3 regions of the Nonomuraea sp. NPDC048901 genome follow, and region 1 is predicted to be linked to each of the others. Evidence: riboswitches for the same ligand, from Rfam matches in the RefSeq annotation. Region 1 holds a riboswitch; each other region holds the start of a gene.
What was found. A riboswitch is a leader RNA that binds a small molecule or an ion and turns the genes downstream of it on or off. The one in region 1 is predicted to bind cyclic di-AMP.

Region 1 (6,324 bases):
TCCGCGCTCCGCGACAGCTTCGCCTTGCTGTTCGCCCAGTGGCCTGACCTGGGATTCGACATCCACCGGGTCATCATTGGTGAGCGGCACTGGGTTCTTGACTGGGCTCTCACCGCTGTTCTCACCGACTCCGGCGGCAACCGGCGGCCGATCCGCTTCGACTGCCTCGACGTGGTCACGCTTGACGAGAACGGGCTCGTCGAACGCAAGGACACCTTCATCGATCTTCCTCAGGCGCAGGCAGCGCTGACCGCCGTAGCGGCCGGGTCCAGGGGTCATTCATGACGCCAATGGCCGGTGCGGTCCTGCGCAACCCGATGACGCTCGCGCACGGCCCTTGTCACCAGGTGGCACTGCTTGCCAGGGTGCCGCACTCCCGACTGCACCGCCACATATTCGCCACGTTAGGTATTCGTACAGTTACGGAGGTTGTTTGTTCGGGGCGTGAGGAGTTGGGCGTGGGCAAGCATGAGGGCGCGACAAGCGCACGTACGAGGAGTTCGATCCGCCCAAGGACGAGGACAACAAGGGGGACGGGGGCGGCACAGGAGATGGCCGACACAGCAGCGGGAAGCGGAGGTGACGCCGCCGGACCTCGACAACCGCATCAGCGGCAAGATCAACGCGATAAGCGGTAATCGAGAGCCGGTCACCGGCACCCTCGAGGAAGCGCTGAAAGCCGTGCCGCGGCACCTGTTCGTGCCCTCGGTGGGGCTGGCTCTGGCCGATGACGGGCCTGTGCTCATCGATTGGCGTAGCGATCCAGACGCGTGGTGGGCGGCCGTCTACGGGCCGGCCGCCATCGTGACCCAACTCGACGAGGGCGCGACCGCCCTCCGCGCCACGGAAGGCCGCTACAACTGCTCCAGCTCAGCCCTCGGTACCGTGGTCGGCCTGCTCGGACTGCTGAATCCCCGGCCTGGGCACCGCGTGTTGGAAGGAGGTACCGGCACGGGCTGGACCGCCGCATTGCTGTCACATCTGGTCGGCGAGGACGGCAGCGTGACATCTATCGAGGTTGATGAAGGTCTCGGTGAGCAGGCGGCCAAGTCCTTGGCCGCGGTCGGGGCGCAGCCGCACCTGATCGTCGGTGACGGCGCGGCCGGCTGCCCTGACCGGGCACCGTACGACCGGGTACACGTCACGTGTGGCATTCACACCGTGCCGTACGCCTGGATCCAGCAGGCCGCTCCCGGTGCGGTGGTCGTCGCACCGTTGTTGACGTTCTTCCGGCCAGGGTGTCAAGCTCGACCTGGCTCGGTCGTCGAGATGGCGGTGGAGCGCTGGGATGTGAGTCACCGGTTCAGGGCCGGTGGTTGACACCGCATCGTTGCGCCGCTCGACCGGTGCTGGGCCATGTCCGGATGGCTTTCGCGAAAGGTCGGCAGGCGATGAAGATCGCTTTCTTGGGTGATGTCCATGGTTGTGTGCTGCACGCGCTGGGTGCGGTCGTGGCGCTGCGGAAGCGACGGGAGCTCCGGCTCGACGCCGTGATCCAGGTCGGCGATCTGGGCGCCTACCCGTCGTTCGATCGGTGGGACGAGGCCAGCCGTCGGTTCGGCCGGGATCATCCCGCTCAGGGGGACTTCTTCCGGCTGCTCGATCCGTCGCCGGCCTTCGCCGAGGGGGTGCGCTCGGCTCTCGGGCGGGTCCCCGGTGTGCTGTTCGTCAGCGGCAACCACGAGGATCACGACTGGCTGGCATCCTTGCACGACGCGGCGGGCGCCGAGGTCGTGCCGGTGGATCCCCTCGGCGCCTACCTCCATGTCGCCTGCGGGAACGTGGTTGAGGTCGCCGGGCAGCGCGTGGCGTTCCTGGGGCTTATCGAGGTTCCGGGGAAGATGGATCTGGACGAGAGCGCGTACGCGCGGCTGATGGCGGTCAGACCGGGTGACGTGGACGTCCTGGTGACTCATGACGGCCCGTACGGGATCTCACGCGACCGGCGCGGGAACGTACAGGGCTCGGCGAAGCTGACCGCACTCATCGAGCACCTGCACCCGCGCCTGCACGTCAGCGGCCACTACCACCACCCCAACGGCCCCCGCCGCTACGGCCGCACGACCTCCTACGCGCTCGCCCAGTTGGTGCGGCCCAAGACCACCAAGTGGGAGCCGGAGCCCATCAACCCCGAACAACGGGTGACAGCTGGGAGCATCGGCCTGCTCGACACCGAAACCGGTGACTTCGAGTACGTACAAGATGATTGGCTGGCCGGTATCAGCGGGGACGCGTTGGACCTCGCCGAACTCATCGCAGTCCACTCCTGAAGCACGGCGCGATCAGGAGATGGACGACCAGGCGCGCAGGGAGCTTGCGCAGCCGCCGCTCACTGCACCCGCACTTCTCGATTCGGCGGCTCGTCTCCCCACACCGCGCCGACGAGCCCGTCCGGCGAGACGGGTCGCCCGTCGGAAACCGAGGCGGCGAGCCGCGTTCCTCCGCTGACCGGGCCGCGGCCGGTCAGCGTTCGGCCGCGAGGGTGACGCCCAGACCGATGAACACGCTCCCGGTCGCGGCGTCGATCCGGCGGCGCACCGCCTGGCGGCCGCGCAGCCAGCCGCCGATCCGCCCGGCCAGCACGCCGACCGTCGCGTCGGCCAGGAACTCCAGGACGATCAGGACGGCGCCGAGGACGGCGAACTGCAGCCAGACCGGCCCCGCCGCGGGATCGATGAACTGGGGCAGGAAGGCGACCATGAACGTGAACGTCTGCGGATTGGCCATGGAGGAGACCACGCCGTTGAGGAAGGCCCGCCGACCGGACATTCCGCGGCTGGCCGGATCGTCGGCCTGGCCGTTCTTGCGGTTGCGGATCATCTGGACGCCGAGGTAGATCAGGTACGCGGCGCCGGCGAACCGTAGCACCGTGAAGACGACCGGGAACGTCGTCAGCAGCACGGCGAGCCCGGCGGCGGCCGCGGCGACGTACAACGCGTCACCCGTGATCACGCCGGCCGTGGCCAGCAGCCCGGCGCGGGGCCCACCCCGCAGACCGCATCCCAGGACGAACAGCATGTCGGGTCCGGGGGTGATCAGAGCGACGATGGTGGTCGCCGTGAAAACGGCGAGCAGGTGCGGATCGATCGGCATGCGATGATCTTTCCACCTCCAGTGTCGGCGCACCGCTTCGGGGACGCCGCTCGGGGGGTGCCAGAGGCGCCAGGCCAGCTGTCAGGCGGCGTAGTGCGGGTAGCCGTAGCCGACGACCTGGGAGGTGGGACGGACACGCTGCTCGACCTTGCCGTTGCCGGTGTTGCCCTCGATCGTGGAGATCGTGCCGTCGCCGTTGTCCTTGACCACGAAGCCGACGTGGCTGATGGAGCTCAGGTCCTTGCTGCCGCTCCAGGAGTAGAAGACCACGGCGCCGGGCTTGGCCACGGTGCCCCAGCGCTGGTTGGCGGCGAACCACTTGGCGTGGGCGACGGTGTAGGCGTCCCAGCCGACCTGGGAGCGGGCGCCGGTCTCCTCGCCGACCCAGGAGACGAACATCGAGCACCAGGCGGCGTTCAGGTAGTCCTGCCTGCTGCCGCCGTCACGCTGGACGGTCTCGGCGGCGCGGGCCGAGTTCATGTACCACTTCTGGAACTTGGTGCCGCCGCCGTTGGCGTCCTCGGACGTGCCGACCTGGGCCTTGGCCAGGTTCAGGACCTGCTGGGCGGTGACGTTCACCTGGGCCTCGCCGTTCCTGCCGCCCTGCGCGGAGGCGGGGGCGGCCTGAGCCGCGGTGGGGGTGTGCCCTGTGGAGGCGGTGGCGGCGTTCGCCGCGGTGTGGGCGCCGAGGGCGGCGGCGGTGAGGGTCGCGCCGAGCGCGATCTTGGCATAGCTGATCTTGGGGGTGCGGATAATGGTGATTACTCCTTGCTTCCATTCCGCTTACCGGGTTAGCTGACGGGCTCGGGCGTGGAAGCTGCCCTACGGCACGTTGACGTGCCGATTAGCCCCGATCGAGACATGGGTCCCCGGTCCCGCGCACAGGCGGGTTCAGCGGTCACAGGTGATTGCCTGTGATGCATGCGATGGGTATGACGTCCGTACTCGGACTTTGGCGGCGCGGCCAGAGGGATACTCACTGTCTAGGCCAGGCGCACAGATGGGTACAACGCACCCCTGACCTGGGTAATTCCATCGCCATGAAATCGCCATGCCCAGCCCGGCCGGCTCGTCGATCCGTCAAGTAGCGGGGGTGTCTTGTTGAAGTCGCGCCAGGGCGCGTCTGGAAAAGGTTCGCGTACGGTCTGTCGAATTCGCCTCGCCCGTCCGACGTAGAGGCGTACCGACCGGACAGACGGCCAAGGAGACCCTCATGCCCCAGTACGCGATCCTCATCTTCGACAACGCCGGAGCCGGCGACTACACCCCCGAGCAGCAGGCGGCGAGCCAGCGGCACGCCGACGACCTCGTCGACTCCGGCGCCATGATCGCGGCCTACGCGCTGCGGTCCGCCGACACCGCCACCTCGTTGCGCGGCGACGTGGTCACCGACGGGCCCTTCATCGACGCCAAGGAAGTCATCGCCGGCGTCTGCGTCATCGAGGCCCCCGACCTGGACGCCGCCCTGGACCTGGCGCGTCGCAACCCCGCCGTCCAGTGGGGCCGTGGCGGCGTCGAGGTGCGCCCCGTCGCGGGCGGCATCGCGCCCACCGCCCGATGACGGCCGCGGCGGACGCGGGCCAAACCGACGCGAGCCAAACGGAGGCGGGCCAAACGGAGGCGGGACGGGCGGACGCGGGTCAGGCGGTGGCTGACGCGCATCGGCGCGAGTGGGCTTTCGTGCTCGCCGCGACCGTGCGCGTCGCGCAGGACCTGGACCTGGCCGAGGAGTGCGTACAGGAGGCGTACGCCGCGGCACTGTCGGCCTGGGAACGCGACGGTATCCCCGCCAACCCCGCGGCGTGGCTCACCACCGCGGCCAAGCGCCGGGCGATGGACGCGATCCGCCGCGAGCGGACCTTCCGGTCGAAGCTGCCACTGCTGGTGGAGTCCGACGAGCTCGCTCCGCGCAGGCCGGCGGACCGTGATGAGGCGGACGCGGTGGAACTGGAGGATGCCGTACCCGACGAACGGCTGCGGCTCATCTTCACCTGCTGTCATCCCGCGCTCGCGCAGGAGGCGCAGCTCGCGCTCACGCTGCGGCTGGTGTGCGGGCTGCCGACCCCGGACATCGCCCGGGCACTGCTGGTGTCGGAACAGACGATGGCCGCCCGCATCACCCGGGCGAAGAAGAAGATCTCCGTCGCCCGCATCCCCTACCGGGTGCCGCGCCCGGCGGAGCTGCCGGACCGGCTGGCAGCCGTACTCGGCGTGCTCCACCTGCTGTTCACCGCCGGGCACACGGCCCCCTCGGGCCCCGCGCTCGTGCGCGCCGACCTGGCCGACCGCGCGCTGCACCTGGCCCGCGCGCTGCGAGAGCTCATGCCCGATGAGCCAGAGGTACGAGGGCTGCTGGCACTGCTCGTGGTCACCGACGCCCGGCGCGCGACCCGGACGGACGCTGACGGCCGGCTGCTGCGCCTTGAGGAGCAGGACCGCTCCCGGTGGGACCGCGGCGCGCTGGCCGAGGCGCACGAGCTGATCGTGGCCGGCCTGCGCGGTGGCCGCGCCGGGCGCTACCTGCTGCAGGCGGCGATCGCCTCCCTGTACGCCGAGGCACCGTCGTACGAGCAGACGGACTGGGCACAGATCGTGGCACTCTACGACAGACTGCTGGCCCTCTGGCCCTCACCGGTGGTCGCGCTGAATCGGACCGTGCCCGTGTCGATGGCCAAAGGACCGGCGACCGCACTGGCCCTGGTCGAGGCGCTGGAGCAGGATGGCCGGCTCTCCCGGTACCAGTACCTGCCGGCGATCAAGGCGGACCTGCTCCGGCGCCTCGGCCGTACGGACGAGGCGGCGACCGCGTACCGGCAGGCGCTGGAGCTGACCGACAACGAGGTTGAGCGGGCCTTCCTCACCGGGCGTCTAACTGATCATGATCCGGGCAGGACCTCGCTTGTCCTACGTCTCGGCGTACTACCTCGGCCGGTTGGGCGATGACGAGGCCCGCGACAACGACGGCGCGGTCATCCCTGACCGCGGCTGATGCCGCCTTCACTTATCGGTGTTCGTGTCCGCGGGCACGACCTCGCCGACCGTGCCCAGCAGGCGGCGCAGCTCGTCGTACTCGATCGGGCGCCCGAGCCGGAGGGCGGCGTACTCGCCTGCGGCGCCGCCCTGCGCGGCGAGTTCGGCGCACGCCGCGTGCCACTCGTCGTGGGCCTTCCGCACGGCCTGGGCCGCGCCGGGGCTCTCGAGGTCCGACAGGTCACGGAGCCGGACATAGGT
Region 2 (6,324 bases), on a different contig from region 1:
AGCGGCCCCGGTTCTGCTCCAGCAGCAGGATCGGCTCGCCGGACGGTCCCACCCGGGCGGCCGCGCGCGACGCCTGGATCTCCATCAACGCGACCAGGCCGTGCACTTCGGGCTCCTTGGGCATCAGCTCGGCCAGCACCCGGCCGAGCCGCAGCGCGTCCTCGCAGAGACCGGGCCGCATCCAGTCGTCACCGGCCGTGGCCGAGTAGCCCTCGTTGAAGATCAAGTAGATGACCTCCAGGACCGACGACAGGCGTCCGGCCAGCTCCTCACCCTGCGGCACCTCGAACGGCACCTGCTTGTCGGCCAGCGTCCGCTTGGCCCGGACGATCCGCTGCGCCACCGTCGGCTCAGGGACCAGGAACGCCCTGGCGATCTCGTCGGTGCTCAGCCCGCCGAGCACCCGCAGCGTGAGCGCCACCCGGGCCTCCGTGGACAGCACCGGATGACACGCCGTGAACACCAGCCGCAGCAGGTCGTCCTCGATCTCATCGGTGCCGGGCAGCTCCTCGTCGGCACCCGGCTCCTCCGACAGCTCGCGGCCCATCTCGGTCAGCTTGCGCGCGTAGCGTTCCTGACGGCGCAGCAGGTCGATGGCGCGGCGTTTGGAGACGGTCATGAGCCAGGCGCCGGGATTGCCCGGCACCCCCGACTCCGGCCACTGCTCCAGCGCCGCGACCAGGGCGTCCTGGGCCAGCTCCTCGGCCAGGCCGAGGTCGTGCACCAGCCCGGTCAGGCCGGCGATGAGCCGCGCCGCCTCCATTCGCCAGACCGTCTCGATCGCCCGATGCGTATCGGAAGCCATCACCTGGCCATAAGACCAGCCCGCCCCAGCTCCCGCAAGCCGGGACCGGAGCCTGGTGGGCGATTCGGGCCCCCAACGGAGAGTTGGGCTCGCGGGCGGGAAGCGGCTTCTATTGTTCGGCGGAACCCGTCAGGCGCTCGCGCAATGCCGCCTCGCGTTCGGCCTCCTCGGGGGTCATCGACCCGTCCGGCAGGTCGGCGGCGTCGAACACCTGCCAGACATCCAGCCCGACCCCCTCATGCCCACCGGGAACCGGCACCCGCAGCGCCCATTCGATGGCCTCCTCCCGGGACTTGACCTGGATCAGCCAGAACCCGGCGATCAGCTCCTTGGCCTCGGCGAACGGCCCGTCGAGCACCGTCGCCTTGCCATCCTTGGTGTAGGCGATCCGCGCACCGTGGGAGCTGGGGTACAGCCCTTCGGCGGCCAGCAGCACCCCCGCCTTGGCCAGGCTCTCGTTGTAGGCGCCCATCGCGTCGACGAGTTCCTGGCTGGGCAGTTCGCCGGCCTCGGTCGCCTCGTTCGCCTTCCCTACGATCATGAACTTCACGATCCGCCTCCTTCACTCTCACGAACGCGTCGAACGGTCAAGGCCCCGAATCGACACGTGAGCAGAAATTCTTCACCAGGAGACGTCGCAGCGTCATCGGCACCGCGAACCAAGACCGGCGCCTTCAGCCCGCCAGCGGTAAGGACCGGCGATCTTACGTTCCAGCGAGGACCCGGACATCCTCCTGGCCGTGATCCGGGCTTGGGATCCGCCGTAGTCCGCTTCTCGCCAGTTCTTGCGGTAGTACGGGAGCGTATAGATGGCCAGTGTCCTGCCCTGCCGCAGGACGGTGCCGTCATGGCGGAGGCGTCCGCCGCGCGGGCGGGCACGCCGGAGCCGATCAGGACCACGAAGGCGACCGCCGCCGCAGGCAGCAGGCGGAAGTCGGGTGACTTGCGGGCTGTTCGAGTCCTGACTCCAGGGGCTGCAGATAGTCGGCGGCGAACCTCGCGTGTCAATACACAGAGTAGCTATTACGGCGCATACCGTATCTGTTGGGCTTCTGCGCCGTTTCCGTCGTCACGATGTTCTGGGCTACGTCCTCGAACGGCACCCGAGACAACCATGGTCCGCAGAACCCGGCGGCTGCCACCAGGGCAGCCGCGCCGACCGTCAACGGTTAGGGAGCGCGATGAGCGACGACAAGGAACCAAAGCTGATCTACGGCCAGGGGGCCGATGCGTGTCCCGAGGGGCACTTCTGTCTCTATCGGGCCAATAACTTCAACGCGGGCCAGACCCCGGGGCGTGGCGACAAAATCCTGGCCATTCCGATGGGCGCGCATGCCAACGACTTCTCCGAGTACGGGTTCGACCACAGCGGTGATGGGGTGAGCGCCGTCGTCAACAACACCGTCGAGGACAACGCGCTCTTCTCGGCCGCCAACCAGCAGGGACACTCACTGCCGGTGGAGCGGGGAGCCTCGATCGCGAGGTTGTCGGACATCCCCATGGCCGAGAGCCCGAACGGCTCCTGGAACGACCAGGCCCAGTCCGCGCTGGCGGCCCGCTTCGTGGGGAACCTGCGCGTCGACCAGGAGTTGCGAGGCCACTGGGCGGAAGGCTCGGGCCACATCTACTCCTACCGGCTCACGATGCACGCCGAGGACACCCGCGTCATGAAATGGGCCGTGGGCTTCGGCGGCCTGCCGGAGGGAACCTTGCTGTCCAAGAGCTTCGTCGACACCTTCTGGGGCGAGATCTTCCGCGACGGCAGCGACGGCGCCGTCCTGCTCGGCTCCCCCGAAGGCGGCGGGCACAGCGTCGATCCTGGGACAGCCCTTCCCATCGACATCCAGGTCGTCTACCCAGGCGAAAGCCCCGCCTACGAACGCCTCACCGGCCTGAACGCCCAGCAACTGGGCTGACTCGCCGGATCGCCGAAAGCGTCGTCCAACGCCGATCTCCCCGCGAAGCCGTGGCGTCGCGGGGAGATCGGCCGGGGGTCCGGTCTTGCGTCAGATGTGCTCGGCGGGGTTCGCCGGGAGGTAGAAGTTCCAACTGCCGTGTCCCTCGTGGGCGCCGCCCGCGGGGCAGTGTCCGTTGTCGGGGCGGCCATTCCACCAAAGGGTGTAGCACTTGTTACAGAAGCGCCAGTTGTCCTGCTGCGTCGTCGGTGACATGTCCCCTCCTCCAGTATCGAGAACCGGCTCGCTGTCCGGCCACCGTCAGTGTCCGAGGTGACGGCAGGCCCGTGACATCCCCAAACTTGGGGGGTTGCGGTCGGATGGGCAGATAAGGCAGCCATGCGCTGTTCAGCCCAACGTGGTGGGCTTTTCGGCAGCCGGTACGTGAGAGTAAGACGCCGGTACGGGAGAGTAGGACGCCGACGAGCGCGCGTCCAGTAGGACGCGCGCTCGTCGGCAGGAGAGCCCTCGATCAGGAAGTCGTCAGGCCCCGTAGTTCGGGTAGCCGTAGCCGACCACCTGGGACGTCGGCCGGACGCGCTGCTGGACGCTGCCGTTGCCTGTGTTGCCCTCGATCGTGGAGATTGTGCCGTCGTGGTTGTCCTTGACGACGAAGCCGACGTGCTCGATGTCGTCCAGGCTCTTGCTGCCGCCCCACGAGAAGAACACCACGGCGCCCGGCTTCGGGGTCGTGCCCCAGTGGTTGTTGTTGGCGAACCACTTCGCGTGCTCGACCGTGTAGGCGTCCCAGCCGATCATGCTGCGCGCGCCGGACTGCTCGCCGACCCACGAGACGAACATCGAGCACCAGGCGGCGTTCAGGTAGTCCGCGCGGGTGCCGCCGTCGCGTCTGAGGGTCTCCAGGGCGCGCGGGGAGTTCATGTACCACTTCTGGAACTTGGTGCCGCCACCGTAGGCGTTCTCAGTGGTGCCGACCTGGGCCTTGGCTAGCGCCAGAACCCGCGAGACCGTGGCCTTGGCCTTGACCTCGCTCTCCGGGTGGCTCTTCGCGGCGGCGGCGTGTGCCGGGGCCGCGGCAGCGTGGGCGGTGGCGGTGTCCGCGTGGGCGGCGGACTGGCCGGCGAAGGCGGCGGCCGCGACGCTCACGCCGAGGACGACGTGAGCGAAGGTCGACTTGGTGGCGCGAAAAAGATGGGACTTGGCCATCGAGGGGGTAACTCCTTGCTTCCATGCCGCTTACCGGGTTAGCTGACGGGTTCGGACGTGGAAGCTGTCCTACGGCACGTGACGTGCCGATACACCCCAAAGGACGGTGGGTCCCCGGTTCCGCGCGAGGCGGATTCAGCGGTCACAGGACGGTCCTGTGATGCCTTTGTGCGATGGTCTGGCAACGAACGGACAAACCGGACGTATGCCTCATATGACCACAAAGGTAATGCAAGTGGCAAGGGTCTTACAAATGGATAAATCGCCAGCTAAGAGAGCTGCTCCCTCGCGTCGGCCAGAAGCCCCATCATGGCAAGGCTTTCGTCAAGTGGCATGATCGCGGATTCGGTCCTGCCTTCGGCCATGGCGTCCCGTACCTCGCGCACCTCGCCGGCGTATCCGTTGTCCGCCGGATCGAGCACGAACTCCTCCGTCTCCATCGACGGCCCGCTCAGCACGACCCGCTCCGGCGCCCAGAACGGCGCCTTGATGTGGGCGCGCATGTCGGTGCCCACCACGAGGGCGTCGTTCGCGTACGGGCCCAGCAGCGAGCACTCCACCAGGGCCCGCCTGCCGCCCGGATAGACCAGCACCCCGCCCGCCTCCGCGTCCACCCCCGAGGGCGCCAGCGAGCCCGTGACGTGCATCCGTGAGGGCATCCCGAGCAGCAGCTGCGCCAGCCCGAACGAGTAGACGCCCAGGTCGAGCAGCGCCCCGCCGCCCAGCTCCGGCGCCCACAGCCGGTGCGCGGGGTCGTAGGGAGCCTTGAAGCCGAACGACGCCTGGACCGAGCGGATCTCCCCGAACCGGGGATCGCCGGCCACCCGCTGAATGAGCGGATTGAACCGGGTCCACATGGCTTCCATCAGGAACACCCCGGCATCGCGGGCGAGCTGGACCATCCGCTCGGCGTCGGCGACGGACGCGGCGAGCGGCTTCTCGCACAGCACCGCCTTGCCCGCCGCGATCGCCGCCTCGGCGACCTCCAGGTGCTGGGCGTGCGGGGTCGCCACGTAGATCGCGTCGACGCCGGGGTCGGCGCACAGCTCCGCGTACGAGCCGTACGCCGACTCGGCGCCCAGTTCCGAGGCCAGCGCCCGCGCGCGGCCGAGGTCGCGCGAACCGACGGCGGCCACCCGCATTCCCGGCTCAGCGGCGATGACCGCCCCGACCCTTGCAGCGATGACACCCGTGGCCGCTATGCCCCATGCGAGATCCTTCATGGGGGAAGATCCTAGGGACTTACCCCATCCAGCTGAAAGTCTCCGGGTCGGGCCCGATCCGGCCGTCCTGCTTGGTCAGGGCGCCTATGGCCGCCATGTCCTCGGTGTCGAGGACGAAGTCGAACACCTCGGAGTTCTCCTTGATCCGCGCGGGCGTGACCGACTTGGGGATCGTCACATTGCCCAGCTGGATGTGCCAGCGCAGCACGATCTGGGCCGGCGTCTTGCCGTGCTTCTCCGCCAGCACGGCCAGCGCCGGGTCGCCGAGCAGGCCCTTGCCCTGCCCCAGCGGGCTCCACGCCTCCGTGAGGATGCCGTTGGCCTCGTGGAACTCCCGCAGCGCGCGCTGCTGGAAGTACGGGTGCAGCTCGATCTGGTTGATGGACGGAACGATGTCGGCCTCGTCGATGACCCGGGTGAGGGTCTCGATGGTGAAATTGGACACACCGATCGCCTTGGCCCGTCCCTGACGGTAGATCTTCTCCAGGCCGCGCCAGGCCTGCAGATACTTGTTCCGGGACGGCACCGGCCAGTGGATCAGGTACAGGTCCACGTAGTCGAGACCGAGCCGGGACAGGCTCTCGTCGAACGCCTCCTCCGCCCGCTCGTGGTCGTTGTTGAAGAGCTTGGTGGTGACGAACAGCTTCTCGCGCGGGATCCCCGAGGCGCGTACGGCCCGGCCGACGCCCTCCTCGTTCCCGTACGCGCTGGCGGTGTCGATGTGGCGGTAACCGGTCTCCAGAGCGGCCGTCACGACCTGTTCGGCCTCGTCGCTCGGCACCTGCCAGACGCCGAACCCGAGCTGCGGCACCTGCACGCCGTCGCTGTTGAGTAGTAGCGAGTTCATGGGTCCCATTGTTCATGTCCCGTTTCTGGCGGCTTAAGGCGGCCGGGCTAGCTTGAAGCGGTCGTGATCGGGCTATCACCCCGCGGGGGTAACAGAGTGGGCAAACAGGCGTCGGCCTGGGTGGAGTCCCCGCTTCAGATGCTGTGCGCCATAGAGGCGCACCGCGCTGGACTGCTCGGGCCTGCCACGGTCGTCGTGCCGCGTGCCGGGCTGCGAGCGCTCAAAGCCACTCGCCGGGAGCTGTCCGGTCTGGCTCTGCCCGAGGGGCTGGAGCTGGCCGAGCCGCGCGAGCGCATGCCGCGCTCCCCGCACGCCGTCGGCGACGCC
Region 3 (6,324 bases), on a different contig from region 1:
TCTTCTCGCGGCTCATCGCACGCTGCCCGCCGCGACCGCGCCGACGCGTGGTCACGGCACCGGACCGACGAGCGTGCTGTACGAAAGGCGTGAGCGCGTCCCTCAGCTTCTTGGCGTTAAGGTCGCTCAGGTCAATCTCATAGGAGGAGCCGTCAATAGCGAAGCTGACCGTCTCATTGGCCTCGCCCCCATCGAGGTCATCGATGAGAATCTCCTGGATCTGCTTGGCCATCTACGCAATCCTTTCGCGGAGCATTGTTTCATTCGCCAGGGCAAACATATACCCGGAAAGGCGCGGAGACAATTCAGCGCTACAGAGATTCTGCTGAGCGGCGGCTCAGTTGTGGTTCTCGGCCTGATCCTGGGGGTTTGGACGGCGTCCGGCGGCCTCGGATCGGACCAACTTCACTACGCCAAAGATGAAGGCGGCGCCCACCACCACCGGTGGGATCAGCGCTGACAATACGTCGGTAAGGGCCTGCATTCGTCCTCGCCTCCACAGCGGACGGGGGTTTCGATGGGCGCTTTATCCACAAGCGGCCTGGGCATGAGCGCCCCTCATGCCTCACGAGGTGGACAACCGCCCGCACCCGACCATAGTGGTACATGGATGCCGTCCATGTGCCATGTGCGCCAACATCCGGCAACCCGGACGCCCCATAGCCTAATGCCAGTCTCTCCAGGCTCCTTACCGGATCAAGCGAAAATTTTGCGGAAAGACTTCTCGCCAGGCCCACAAGGGTCAGCGGAGATCTTTGATCACCCGCGTTCCGGCGAGCCGGTCGTGCGGCCCACGCTGCAGCGGCTTGTCGATCAAGATGAGGATCCCGACGCCGAAGACGAAGATTCCGGCCAGCACATTGAGCACCGGAATGCCCATGACCATCGCCGCTCCCGGATAGACCAGGGCTCGTTTCAGCAGAGCACCGCGCCGAAGGCCGCTCGGTTCGAGGCGAATCCTCATGATCGCCTTGCCGAACGTACGGCCGCTCATGGAATGCGCGGCCCAGTCATAGACCGTATATCCCAGCCCACCGAGCAGCCAGGCGAACACGCCGGGCAACCGGCTGTCGAACGCCTCCAGCAACCCGACAGTTCGGAAGCCACCCCACAGCGCGACGAACAGAATGTAATAGAAGACACCGAAGACGAGGGCTTCAATGAGCCGGGCGGCCAGGCGTTCCCACCATTCCGCGGGGACGGCGTCACTCCACGGCGGCAACCCGGTCATAACCCACCTCGCCCCTTCGGCGAACCGACCGCTACCCATTTTGCTGCCGCCCGCACATACAAAACAGAGGCTGACCGCTGGCCAGCCTCTGTTTCGCGTCCGCGAAGACTACTTGATCTTCACAACCACCGTGTTGCTGAACTTGTCGGCGAACGTCTGCTGCAGCGGCTTGTCCCAGAGCTGGGAGGCACCGTTCAGCGCGACGACGATCCCGCCGAGCAGCGACCCGACGAACGGGATGACGCCGAGGATGTATCCACCCCAGGTGCCACCGGCCCGCTTGAGCGCCACGTCGTTAGGCAGGCCGCCCGGAGGCAGCATGGTGCCCGTGGGCACGATCTTGATCCCCATGACCATCTTGCCGACCGTCTGGCCGCTCATCTTGGTCATGAAGAACTCGTAGGCGACGTACACCGCCGTCATCACGATGGCCACCACGATGCCGTAGAGCGTCGGGCCCATCAGGCCGGTCGTGACGCCGGTCGCGGAGTTGTAGCCGGCGAGCAGGATGGCCCCGAAAACGAGACCGATCACCCAGTTCGCGATGCCGAAGATGACACCGTCGATGATCCTCGCCACGAGCCGCTGCCACCACTCGGCGAGCGGGGCCGGGGCGCCGGGCGGTTGGACCCCGTGCGGCTGCGGCTGCCCGTAGCCGGGCTGCTGGCCGTACTGGGGCTGCTGACCGTAGCCGGGCTGGCCGTACTGCTGCTGCTGACCGTAGTCCGGCTGGCCGTACTGCTGCTGGCCGTAGCCGGGTTGCGACGGCTGCTGCTGGCCATAGCCCGGCTGGGACGGCTGCTGCTGCCCGTAACCGGGCTGCTGGCCGTAATTGGGCTGCTGGCCATAGCCGGGCTGCTGGCCCGACGGTGGCTGCTGGCCGTACTGCTGCTGGCCGTAGCCGGGTTGCGACGGCTGCTGCTGCCCGTAGCCCGGCTGGGACGGCTGCTGCTGCCCGTAACCGGGCTGCTGGCCGTATCCAGGCTGGGATTGCGGTTGCTGACCGTAACCGGGTTGCGATTGCGGCTGCTGACCGTAGTTGGGCTGGCCGTACTCGGGTTGCTGACCCGAAGCCTGCTGCTGACCGTATCCGGGTTGCTGACCGTAGCCGGGCTGCTGGCCGTAGTCCGGTTGCTGACCGTAGCCGGGCTGCTGACCGTACTGCGGCTGTTGTCCGTACTGCGGTTGCTGCGGCTGCTGGCCGTAGCCCGGCTGCTGCTGACCGTACTGCGGCTGTTGGCCGTAGCCCGGCTGCTGCTGCCCATAGTTGGGTTGCTGACCGTAGGCGTCGTCCGCCCGGTAGCCAACGACCGTCGCATCCGGGTCGGGCTCGCCATAGGGACGGCCCGTGTTGTGATGTCCGTATTCAGATCCGCCAGGCGCAGAGTTCTCGCCGGATTCGTCCTGTGGATACGGCGGCTGTCCGGTGCTCACCGTGTCACCTCGCTTCGAGTGCGCATGTGGCACGTGTCAGGACACATGCCTGTGCTGCCCAACGTATCGACATAGGTATCAACAATCACCTTTCCCATTAGTCAAGGTCCGCGTCACCCGATGTCAGGTGGAGAAGCATGCGGGTGTTCCCCAGGGTGTTGGGCTTGACGTGTTCGAGGTCGAGGAACTCGGCGACACCCTCGTCGTACGAGGCCAGCAGCTCCGCATAGACCTCGGGTGAGACCGGAGTGCCCTGTACGGGGCGGAATCCATGCCTCGCGAAAAAATCCACCTCAAAAGTCAGACAGAAAACCCGGCGCAGGCCGAGTTCCCGGGCCGTTTTGATCAAGGAAGAGACGATCCGGTGCCCGATTCCGAAGCCTCGGAACTCCGGATCAACGGCCACCGTGCGAATCTCCGCGAGATCCTCCCAAAGCACGTGCAGCGCGCCACAGCCGACCACTTGGCCGCCGCGCTCGGCGATCCAGAACTCCTGCACGTCCTCGTACAGAGTGACGGTGGCCTTCTCCAGAAGCCGGGGCCCGGCGCCCGCGTAGGTGTCGACCAGGAGACGGATCGTCCTGACATCCGGCGTGCGAGCACGCCGGACGACGACTTCCGTGTCCGGGACTGTCACTTCGGCGACCTGCTCCATGGGTCTCCAGCGTACAGATCCGATTACGGCCTCCCCGTAACTCTGACGTCTCTCCCATCTCATGACATCTCGTGGTTGATCGAGCACGATGAGGGATCCCTTGGCCATCAGGCTTCCATGCCTTGACGAACTTGGTGCAAAAAGGACATAAAGTTTGTCCTGCACCGGCAAGCACGAGATCACCTCGTGACCCTTCGGTTGTGAAACCTCTACAGACTTGGCAGTTCTGGTTGAGCACGAACCCGGAGTGCACTAGTGTCCAGCGACGATGTCACCCACGCGAGCCAGCGTGGAGACGCGCCCAATCCCCGTAAGGGGAGCCGGGGACCCGCCGGTGGCGACCTCATCCCGACGCCACCACCCATGGGGTGAATCCGAGCGAGTCGTTCGGTAGGGCTGCTCCGGCCCGAACCCGTCAGCTAACCCGGTAGGCGCCGATGAGAGGAGCTGGTTGGTGAAGCAGACCCGCGATCGCGAGACGAAGCCGGCGGCCGCTCAGGCCCGCCCTTCTGAGCTCCGGAAGATCCCCACCCGGTTGGGTGTCATCGCGGCGACCATCGCCACCCTCCTCTTCGCCGTACCTGTCGGCTCCGCCGTCGCCGATCCCAAGCCCTCGCTGAAGGACCTGTCCAAGCAGGCCGAGGAGCTCCACACCCAGATCGAGACGCTGAGCGAGGAGTTCAACGGCCAGCGGGAGAAGCTCAAGACAGCCAAGAAGTCGGCTGAGGCGGCCAAGAGGACGCTGTCCACCAGTGAGGCCGATCTGGCCGCGAAGCGCGCCAAGGCCGCGCTGCTGGCCCAGAACGCCTACATCAACGGCGGCTTCGGCCAGGCGCTGGCATTCGGCACCTCCGACGACCCCGAGAGCTTCCTCGACCGGGCGGCCACCACCTACGCGCTGGAGCAGCAGCAGGGCTTCGAGGTCAACCAGGTGACCACGGCCAGGCAGGCCGCCGAGCAGGCAAGGGCCAGCGCCAAGACGCGCATCGACGAGGTCGAGAAGATCGTCGAGGGCCTCGGCACCAAACGCGACAAGATCACCAAGCTCGTCGCCAAGGTCGAGAGCAGTCTCTTCAAGCGGGCGATCGGCGAGGCGGGCCGTCCCGGCACCCGGGCCACGCGGGTCGACCTGCCGGTCATCGGCGCCGGCAAGGCCGCCACGGCCGCCAGGTGGGCGCTCACGCAGCAGCTCAAGCCGTACGTCTGGGGCGCCGAGGGGCCGACCTCGTACGACTGCTCCGGCCTCGTGATGGCGGCCTACCAGCGGGTGGGCATCTCACTGCCGCACTACACCGGCGACCAGTGGACGGCCGGACGGCACATCTCCAAGGAGGAGCTGCGCGCCGGCGACCTGGTCTTCTTCTATGGTGACCTGCACCACGTCGGCATCTACATAGGCGGCGGCATGATGGTCCACGCGCCGCAGACCGGCGACGTCGTACGCATCGCGTCCATCGCCCGCCGCCCGTTCGCGGGCGCCGTACGCATCGCCGACTGACCTCCGGACACCACGACAAGCACTCTGACAGCTGGGGCCCGGGCGGCTGGGCCGGTCGAACGGTCAGATGAGCTGGCGGCGGGCGGCCCAGGCCACGGCCTCGATCGCGGTGGCGACGCCGATGCGGTCGCAGATACCCCGAAGTCTCCGGCGTACCGTGCGTCCGCTGATATCCAGTCGTCTGCCAACCCGATCAACCGTGACCCCCTTGGCAAGCTCCGCCAGCAACGCCAGATCCGCGTGGCTAAGCTCGACGCTCTCAGTGAGCACATACATCGGGAGCCCTCCCCCCAACAGCAGAACTCGAGACGTCTATGTCCGAGCAGAGCTGCAGCTCGTCTCGCAGACGGTAAACGCATTCTGGAAAGGTCGTCAAGCCAGCGGATACCGCCCTCTGACCATCGCCATTGACATGATCGGCTGTATGTGAAGTACTCGCCATATGTCGGCACACTTCGGGGCCCGATGAGGGATCACAGGCGCCCTTACAACGGCTCCAGCCCGCTCCCCAAGAGCGCCGCGAACCTGCTGAGCGCCGAATCCGTAAAACGCGAATATTCTTCGCATTCAATATGCGAAATATCGGAAATGTGGCTGCTTAGGGCAGTCTTTTGTACCCCCGCGCCGCCGGGTCAGCAGCGCCCGCCAAAGACCATGAACGGTTCATGCGCCAGAGGGAGAAGCCACTCGGCGCAGGCGGCCGGGAGATGCCCGCTCCCCGCGCTAAGGGACCGGCGAACGCCGCCGCCCGCGTTCTCCTACTCGCCGCAGGAGATCGGGCCGCTGTCAACCCGACAGCGGCCGGTACGGCCCGGCGTGGGAGCCGGGCCGACACTCTTCGGCGGCAGGCGGGTCAGTGGGTCGGCTTGACCAGCGGGAACAAGATCGTTTCCCGGATGCTCTTGCCGGTGAAAGCCATGATCATCCGGTCGATCCCGGCCCCCATGCCACCCGTGGGCGGCATGGCGTACTCCAGCGCCTGCAGGAAGTCCTCGTCCAGCTGCATGGCCTCCGGGTCGCCCCCGGCGGCCAGCAGCGACTGTTCCACCAGGCGCCGGCGCTGCTCGACCGGGTCGACGAGCTCGGAGTAGGCGGTGCCCAGCTCGGTGCCGAACCCGATGAGGTCCCACTTCTCGGTCAGCAGCGGGTTGTCGCGGTGCTGGCGGGTCAGCGGGGAGGTCTCCAGCGGGTAGTCCATGACGAACGTCGGCTGGATGAGCGTGTGCTCGACGAGGGCCTCGAAGATCTCCTGGACGAGCTTGCCCTGGCCCCACTTCGGGTCCCAGTGGATCTCACGCCCGTCGGCGAGTTTCCGGACCTGCTCCAGCGGGGTCTCCGTGGTGATCTCCTCGCCGAGCGCCTCGGACACCGCCCCGTACAGGGTGATGCGCGGCCACTCGGGGATGCCCAGGTCCACCTCGACGCCGTCGTGGACGACCACCGAGGTGCCCAGAGCGGCCACGACGGCCTTCTGGTACATCCGCTGGGTCAGGTCGGCCATGTCGT

Region 2: another riboswitch for cyclic di-AMP. It lies ahead of AB0C30_RS35715 (CHAP domain-containing protein); the one in region 1 lies ahead of AB0C30_RS18120 (CHAP domain-containing protein).
Region 3: another riboswitch for cyclic di-AMP. It lies ahead of AB0C30_RS02650 (C40 family peptidase); the one in region 1 lies ahead of AB0C30_RS18120 (CHAP domain-containing protein).

What each region holds. Positions count from the first base shown of each region.
Region 1 covers NZ_JBEZFW010000005.1:100,733-107,056, forward strand. Annotated here, with positions in the region: gene AB0C30_RS18100 (nuclear transport factor 2 family protein) at 1-285, shown strand, start outside; gene AB0C30_RS18105 (methyltransferase domain-containing protein) at 580-1,320, shown strand; gene AB0C30_RS18110 (metallophosphoesterase) at 1,392-2,270, shown strand; gene AB0C30_RS18115 (LysE family translocator) at 2,464-3,093, opposite strand; gene AB0C30_RS18120 (CHAP domain-containing protein) at 3,175-3,672, opposite strand; cyclic di-AMP (ydaO/yuaA leader) riboswitch at 3,859-4,000, opposite strand; gene AB0C30_RS18125 (YciI family protein) at 4,307-4,654, shown strand; gene AB0C30_RS18130 (sigma-70 family RNA polymerase sigma factor) at 4,741-6,036, shown strand; gene AB0C30_RS18135 (hypothetical protein) at 6,091-6,324, opposite strand, start outside.
Region 2 covers NZ_JBEZFW010000012.1:33,507-39,830, forward strand. Annotated here, with positions in the region: gene AB0C30_RS35695 (RNA polymerase sigma factor) at 1-805, opposite strand, end outside; gene AB0C30_RS35700 (YciI family protein) at 915-1,346, opposite strand; gene AB0C30_RS35705 (hypothetical protein) at 1,987-2,721, shown strand; gene AB0C30_RS35710 (hypothetical protein) at 2,812-2,976, opposite strand; gene AB0C30_RS35715 (CHAP domain-containing protein) at 3,244-3,927, opposite strand; cyclic di-AMP (ydaO/yuaA leader) riboswitch at 3,940-4,078, opposite strand; gene AB0C30_RS35720 (Gfo/Idh/MocA family oxidoreductase) at 4,197-5,150, opposite strand; gene AB0C30_RS35725 (aldo/keto reductase) at 5,170-5,997, opposite strand; gene AB0C30_RS35730 (hypothetical protein) at 6,094-6,324, shown strand, end outside.
Region 3 covers NZ_JBEZFW010000001.1:528,739-535,062, reverse strand. Annotated here, with positions in the region: gene AB0C30_RS02675 (Lsr2 family protein) at 1-232, opposite strand, end outside; gene AB0C30_RS02670 (RDD family protein) at 743-1,231, opposite strand; partial or broken gene AB0C30_RS02665 (RDD family protein) at 1,340-1,819, opposite strand; gene AB0C30_RS02660 (hypothetical protein) at 1,856-2,740, shown strand; gene AB0C30_RS02655 (amino-acid N-acetyltransferase) at 2,763-3,320, opposite strand; cyclic di-AMP (ydaO/yuaA leader) riboswitch at 3,609-3,769, shown strand; gene AB0C30_RS02650 (C40 family peptidase) at 3,775-4,818, shown strand; gene AB0C30_RS02645 (LuxR C-terminal-related transcriptional regulator) at 4,882-5,094, opposite strand; gene lysX (bifunctional lysylphosphatidylglycerol synthetase/lysine--tRNA ligase LysX) at 5,672-6,324, opposite strand, start outside.